Regions from separate parts of the Saccharothrix sp. DSM 118769 genome, predicted to be linked through region 2. Evidence: predicted binding sites of a transcription regulator. Region 2 holds the regulator's gene; the other holds the start of a gene.
What was found. The regulator HspR, encoded in region 2, represses chaperone genes until heat shock. The targets are predictions, from matches to a motif close to ANNTTGAGTNNNNNNNACTCAANNT.

Region 1 (3,400 bases), 4.2 Mb from region 2:
TGTCGGACTCGAACTGGCCGACCTGGAAGGGGACGCGGTCGCTGTCGGCGTCGCCGATGCCGCCGAAGAGGAGCTGGGGGTCGGTGAGGTAGCCCTTGCGCTGGATGAGGCCGTGCAGCTTGCCGAGCTTGCGCTGCATGATCTGCGGGACGCGGCCCATGGAGCCGGTGACGTCGAAGAGGACGGCGATGGGCGTGGAGTCGGCGTGGTCGGGCGAGTCGCGGCACTCGCGGGCGGTGACGCCCTTGGGGTCAAGGGAGGGGTCGGCCTTCCAGTTGGCGGACGGGGTCTTGCGCATGGTGGCGGTGTAGCCGAAGTCGTCGATGCCCTTGGCGGCGCGGAAGGTCTTGGCCGCCGCGTAGGCGTTGTCGTCCCACTTGCCGTGTCCCATGGTCAGGCTCCTGTCGTGTCGGTGGTCGGGGTGGGGAGGGTGAACGGTCGGTAGGTGCGTTCGCCGTAGAGGTCGTCGAGCAGCTCGTCGTACTCGGTGAGCAGGTCGGCGGCGTCGGGTCGGCGGTGCGGGTCGTCCTGGGTGCAGCCGCGGGCGAAGGCGCGGTGGCGGGTTTCGCCGGGTGCGAGGAGGTCGAGCATGAGCGCGTGCGCCATGTGGACGTCGGCGGCGGGGGTGAGGGGGTGTCCGCTGTGGACCTCGGGCGGGTAGCGGGTGGTCCGGTCGGTGGCGAGGGGTGGTTGGCCTGCCTCGACGGCGAAGGTCCAGCCGACGAGGACGATGCCGTGCTGCTCGGGGTGGACGAGGACGTTGTCGGCGGTGATCGCGCCGTGGACGAGGCCGGCGAGGTGGGCGCCGGCGACGGCGCGCAGCAGGCGGCGGTGCATCCAGGCGTAGTCGCGGCCGTCGAGCCCGCGGGGGAAGGCTTTGCCGACCTCGGTGAGGGTGGTGAAGCCGTCGGTGAGGGGTTCGAGGACGGTGAAGGCGCGGTCGCCGCGGGGGACGTCGCCGGAGGTGTCGAGGAGGCGGGGGTAGTAGGGGCGCAGCCAGGGGTGCCGGTCGGTGAGGCGGCGCAGGGTGGTGAGGGCGTGCCACTCGGCGTGCAGGAGGGGGTTGAGGGCGGGGTTGCGGACGAGCTTGACGACGTGGGGGCCGTCGGTGAGGTAGAGGGTGGCGACGCTGCCGGTGGCGTGCGGGCGGGTGGGGCGGTAGGTGGCGGTGGGGCTGTGCAGCTCGGTGGCGGGGGTGTGCTGCCACTCGTGGTGGAGGCGGGTGAGGCGGGCGGCGGCGGTGTGGGCCCTGGTGTCGTGGGGGCCGGTCTTGTCGGGGTGCAGGACGGTGGCGAGTGACCGGTAGAGGCGCTGCGCCTCGGTGTGCCGTGTGAGGTCGCGGGGGCCGAACAGGTCGGCCGCGTCGCGGGCTCGTTCGACCCGGTCGAGGGCTTCCTGCCTGGTGAGCATGGTTTGAGTCTATACGACTCAAACTGCGTCGCGGGGTGGAATACCGGTGTGCTCCGCATCACACGGCATTTCGGCGGCGCGTCCGCCATGTGGGCGCGGTGGACAGGGCGTCACCGCCGAACGCATTCTTCGTCGGCCAACGAACAAGCGTGGAGGTCGGCATGTCGTCGTCGGACAGCCCCGGGCGGGTCGGGGTGCGGTCGGTGCTGGACGAGCGGTCGGCGCCGGGCGGGCGATCCGTGCCGGGCGGGCGATCCGGGTCAGACGAGCGGTCGGTGCCGGACGGGTGGTCGGTGCTGGACAACCCGTCGTGGGCGTCCCTGACCGGTCGCCACGCCCACTTCGCCGAGCGGCGCGGCCGGGTGCTGCGCTACCGGCAGGACGTCGCCCCGTTCCACGCCCTGCCCGCCGACGCCGACGACGACGCGTGGGCCGACCTCGCGGTCCTCGCCGGTCCCGGCGCGGTCGTGCCGATGAACACCGCGCTCACCCCGCCGCCGCACTGGGAGGCGGTCGACCGCATCGCGGGCGTGCAGCTGGTCGACGCGGGCGTCGCCGCCCGGCCCTACCCCGAGGCCGTGCGCCTGGGACCCGACGACGTCCCCGAGATGCTCGACCTGGTCGCCCGCACCCGGCCGGGCCCGTTCCGCGAGCGCACCGTCGAACTGGGCACCTACCTCGGCGTCCGCGTCGACGGCGCCCTCGTCGCGATGGCCGGCGAACGCCTCCGCCCGCCCGGCCACACCGAGATCAGCGCCGTGTGCACCGACCCGGCCTGGCGCGGCCGGGGCCTGGCCACCCGCCTCGTGCTGGCCGTCGCCCACGGCATCCGCGCCCGCGGCGATGTCCCGATCATGCACGCCTCCGCCGCGAACACCCCGGCGATCCGCCTCTACGAGTCGCTCGGGTTCGCCCTGCGCCGGCGCACCTCGTTCGTCGCCTACCGCGTCCCGCCCGTCGGGTGACACCGCAGTTTGCGGCACCCCGCCGCAGGGTACGTCCGGGGGCGTGAACAGCGCGTTCGACCTCTCCGACCGGTTCCCCGGACTCGACATCTCCGAGTTGGTGGTGGACTACGACGACGCCGACGACCCGGTGCTGCGCCACCCCGACGGCACGCCGATCGACACCTGGCGGGAGAACTACCCGTACCCCGAGCGGATGTCGCGCGAGGAGTACGACGTGTCCAAGCGGCTGCTCCAGATCGAGCTGCTCAAGCTCCAGTACTGGATCAAGGACACCGGCGGGCGCATGGTCATCGTGTTCGAGGGCCGCGACGCCGCCGGCAAGGGCGGCACCATCAAGCGGTTCACCGAGCACCTCAACCCGCGCGGCGCGCGCGTCGTGGCGCTGGGCAAGCCCACGGACCGCGAGCAGGGCGAGTGGTACTTCCAGCGCTACGTCAACCACCTGCCCACCGCCGGCGAGGTCGTGCTGTTCGACCGCTCCTGGTACAACCGGGCCGGGGTCGAGCGGGTGATGGGCTACTGCACCGACGAGCAGTACCAGCGGTTCACGCGCCAGGCCCCCACGTTCGAGAAGATGCTCGTCGACGACGGGATCGTGCTGGTCAAGCTGTGGTTCTCGGTGTCGCGGGCCGAGCAGCGGACCCGGTTCCTGATCCGCCAGGTCGACCCGGTGCGGCAGTGGAAGCTCAGCCCCAACGACATCCGCTCGCTCGACCGCTGGGACGCCTACACCGAGGCCAAGGTCGCCATGTTCCGCGCCACCGACACGGCCAGCGCGCCGTGGACGGTCGTCAAGAGCAACGACAAGAAGCGCGCCCGCATCGAGGCCATGCGCAGCGTCCTGGCCCGCATCGACTACGACGACAAGGACGTCGAGGTCGTCGGCGAACCCGACCCGCGCGTCGTCGGCGCGGCGGCCACCCTGCTGGAGGAGGGCGAGGACGAGGCGTCGCTCAGCCCCACGCCCATCGCGCCGCCCGGGGACACCGACCACGGCCCCGGCGTCCACCCGGACGACGACG
Region 2 (3,400 bases):
TCGCCGGGCCCGCGTGGACGCCGCAGGTCGAGATGGCCTGGGCCGAGGCGTACACGATCATGGCGCGCGCCATGCAGGAGGCCGCCGCGGCCGACGACGGCCCCGCGTACTGGCACGCCACCGTGCTGGAGCACCAGCGGGTGAGCTGGGACCTGGCCGTCGTGCGGCTGCAACCGGACCACCCGGTGAACTACCGCGCCGGCCAGTACGTGAGCGTGGAGACGCCCCAGCGCGCCCGCCTGTGGCGCTACTTCACACCGGCCAACGCGCCGCGCGACGACGGCATCATCGAGTTCCACATCCGCTCGGTCGAGGGCGGCTGGGTCAGCCGGTCGATCGTCGGGCACACGCAGCCCGGCGACGTCTGGCGCATCGGCCCGCCCATGGGCCGGCTGTCGGTCGACCGGAAGTCCGGGCGCGACGTGCTCATGGTCGCCGGCGGCACGGGCGTGGCGCCGATGCACGCGATCATCGACGAGATGGCCAAGTGGGGCGAGAACCCGCGCGTGCACCTGTTCATGGGCGGCCGGACCCGCGAGGACCTGTACGACCTGGACAACCTCCAGCGGTTCGCGATGACCAACCCGTGGCTGACCGTCGTGCCGGTGCTGGAGTCGGACCCGGGCGCGCGGGGCGTGGAGCAGGGCACGCTGGCCGACGTGGTCACGCGGTACGGGACGTGGCAGGACCGCGACGTGCTGGTGTGCGGGTCGCCGTCGATGATCCGCGCCACCGTGTCGCGGATGCTGGTCGCCGGGACGCCGCTGGACCGGATCAAGTACGACCCGTTCACGCTGGACTGACCGCTCCCGTCCTCGGCTCCGCCCCGACTACGCCCCCGGCCCTGGCGACGGCCTTGGCCCTGGCGGCACGGGCGAACAGCCGCGAGCAGGCGAGGAGCGGCGCGCAGGCGAACAGCCGCGAGCAGCGGCGCACAGGCGGCGGGGCCTGGGCGGCAGCGGCGGTCAGCGGGTGCGAGCGGCCGGGCTGGGATCGGCCGGGCTGGGATCGGCCGGGCTGGGATCGGCCGGGCTGGGATCGGCCGGGCTGGGATCGGCCGGGCTGGGATCGGCCGGGCTGGGATCGGCCGGGCTGGGATCGGCCGGGCTGGGATCGGCCGGGCTGGGATCGGCCGGGCTGGGATCGGCCGGGCTGGGATCGGCCGGGCTGGGATCGGCCGGGCTGGGATCGGCCGGGCTGAAGATCACGGGCCGGGGATGGCCGGCTGGGGTGGCTGACCGGGGTGGGCCGGCGGTGGGTGGGGATGGTCGGGTGGTGCGTCGCGGGGTTCCTCATGTGCAACCGAGTGGCCGGACCCCCGTTTACGTACACCTCAGGGCCGATGATCACCCGATCGTGTCGCCGCCCCCGGTCTGATCAGCGCTTCTTCGCCGGCTTCCAGACCACCAGGGCCGTCTCGTGCCGCACCGGCACGAGGTCGCGCCGGTACGACGCGTGCACCGAGGCCGCCGCGTGCTCGGCCGCCGCCAAGGCCTGCGCCAGCTCCTCGGTCAGCTCCTGCACCCTCGTCCGCAGGGCGCCGACCTCGTTCTCCAGCTCGATGATGCGCTTGACGCCCGCCAGGTTGACGCCTTCCTCCTGGGACAGGCGCTGCACCTCGCGCAGCAGCACGATGTCGCGCATCGAGTACCGCCTGCCGCCGCCCGACGTGCGGCCCGGGGAGACCAGGCCCATGCGGTCGTAGGCGCGCAGGGTCTGGGCGTGCAGGCCCGACAGCTGGGCGGCCACGGAGATGACGAAGAACGGCGTGTCCTCGTCGGTGCCGGGCGGGAACGGGAAGCTCACACCGACCTCTTCTCCAACAGGGCGTTGAGCTCGGCGCGCGGGTCGTGCTGAGCGGTGGCCGAGGCGTAGTTCTCCAGTGCTTCGCGGGCGTCGGCGTCCATGTTGTTGGGCACGGCCACCTGGAGCGTGATGAGCAGGTCGCCGACCTGCCCGTCGCGCCGGGCGATGCCCTTGCCCTTGGCCCGCAGCACGCGCCCGCTCGCCGTGCCGGCGGGGACCTTCAACGTCACCTTGCCGTCGAGCGTGGGCACGGTCAACGTGGTGCCGAGCGCCAGTTCGGGGAACGTGACGGGCGTGGTGAGGGTCAGGTCGTTGCCGGTGCGGCCGAAGACGGGGTGCGGCGTCACGTGGACGCGCACGAACAGGTCGCCCGCCGGGCCGTTGTTGCGGCCGGGTTCGCCCTGGCCGGCGAGGCGGATGCGCTGCCCGTCGTCGACGCCGGCGGGGATGCGGATGGTGAGGGTGCGGGTCTTGGTGCTGACGCCGTCGCCGCCGCACTCGGGGCACGGGTCGTCGATGAGCCGGCCGGTGCCGCGGCAGTCGGCGCACGGCTCGCTGAACGCGAACGCGCCCTGGCTGCGGGTGACGAGGCCGGCGCCGCCGCAGTTGGTGCAGGTGCGGGGGGACGTGCCGGGGCGGGCGCCGGACCCGGTGCAGGTGCCGCAGGTGGCGGGGCTGGCGAGCCGCATGGGGACGGTGGCGCCGCGCACGGCCTCGGTGAAGTCGATGCGCACGTCGGTCTCGACGTCCTCGCCGCGCCGGGGGCGGGTGGCGGACGCGGTGCCGCCGCCCCGGCGGTTGAACAGCCCGCCGAGGAGGTCGCCGAGGCCGCCGCCCATGCCGCCGGCCTGCTGCTGCCGGTTGAACAGGTCGCCGACGTCGAACCCGCCGCCGCCACCGGTGCCGAAGCCGCCGGGGAACCCGCCGCCCCCGGCGAAGAGGCGGCGGGCTTCGTCGTACTGCTTGCGCTTCGCGGCGTCGGACAGCACGCCGTACGCCTCGGAGACGGCCTTGAAGCGCGCCTCGGCCTTGGCGTCACCGGGGTTGGCGTCGGGGTGGAGCTCCCGCGCCAACTTCCGGTACGCCTTCTTGATCTCGTCGGCCGAGGCGTCGGAGGAGACGCCCAGTTCGCGGTAGAAGTCCTTCTCGATCCAGTCCCTAGCGCTCATCGGACGCCGCCCCCTTTCCTAGTCCTGCTGGTCGTCCGCGGCCGGTGCGGCCGCGGGCTCGTGGTCGGTCACCGCGACCAGCGCGGGCCGGAGCACGCGCTCGCCGAAGCGGTAGCCGCGCCGGAGCACGGCGGTCACGGTGGGTCCGCTGACGTCGGGTGACGTGCTGTGCTGCACGGCCTCGTGGACGGACGGGTCGAACTCCTCGCCGTCGTGCCCGAACGGCTCCAGGCCGGTGGCGTGCAGGGCGTTGACGAGCTTGTCGGCCACCGCCTTGAACGCGCCGGTGAGGTCGCCGTGCGCGCCGGCCCGCTCGATGTCGTCGAGCACGCCGAGGAGTTCGCCGGCCACCTGCGCCTTGGCGTTGGCCACGACCGCCTCGCGGTCGCGCTCGACGCGCTTGCGGTAGTTGGCGTACTCGGCGG

Region 1: the regulator HspR is predicted to act here: its motif matches at 1,411-1,435, upstream of ACRAKJ_RS22785 (adenylate cyclase).

What each region holds. Positions count from the first base shown of each region.
Region 1 covers NZ_CP193627.1:5,321,112-5,324,511, reverse strand. The annotation lists gene ACRAKJ_RS22790 (hypothetical protein) at 1-391, opposite strand, end outside; gene ACRAKJ_RS22785 (adenylate cyclase) at 394-1,410, opposite strand; gene ACRAKJ_RS22780 (GNAT family N-acetyltransferase) at 1,572-2,375, shown strand; gene ppk2 (polyphosphate kinase 2) at 2,419-3,400, shown strand, end outside.
Region 2 covers NZ_CP193627.1:9,532,185-9,535,584, forward strand. The annotation lists gene ACRAKJ_RS41070 (FAD-binding oxidoreductase) at 1-803, shown strand, start outside; gene ACRAKJ_RS41075 (hypothetical protein) at 966-1,208, opposite strand; gene ACRAKJ_RS41080 (heat shock protein transcriptional repressor HspR) at 1,378-1,806, opposite strand; gene dnaJ (molecular chaperone DnaJ) at 1,803-2,975, opposite strand; gene grpE (nucleotide exchange factor GrpE) at 2,994-3,400, opposite strand, start outside.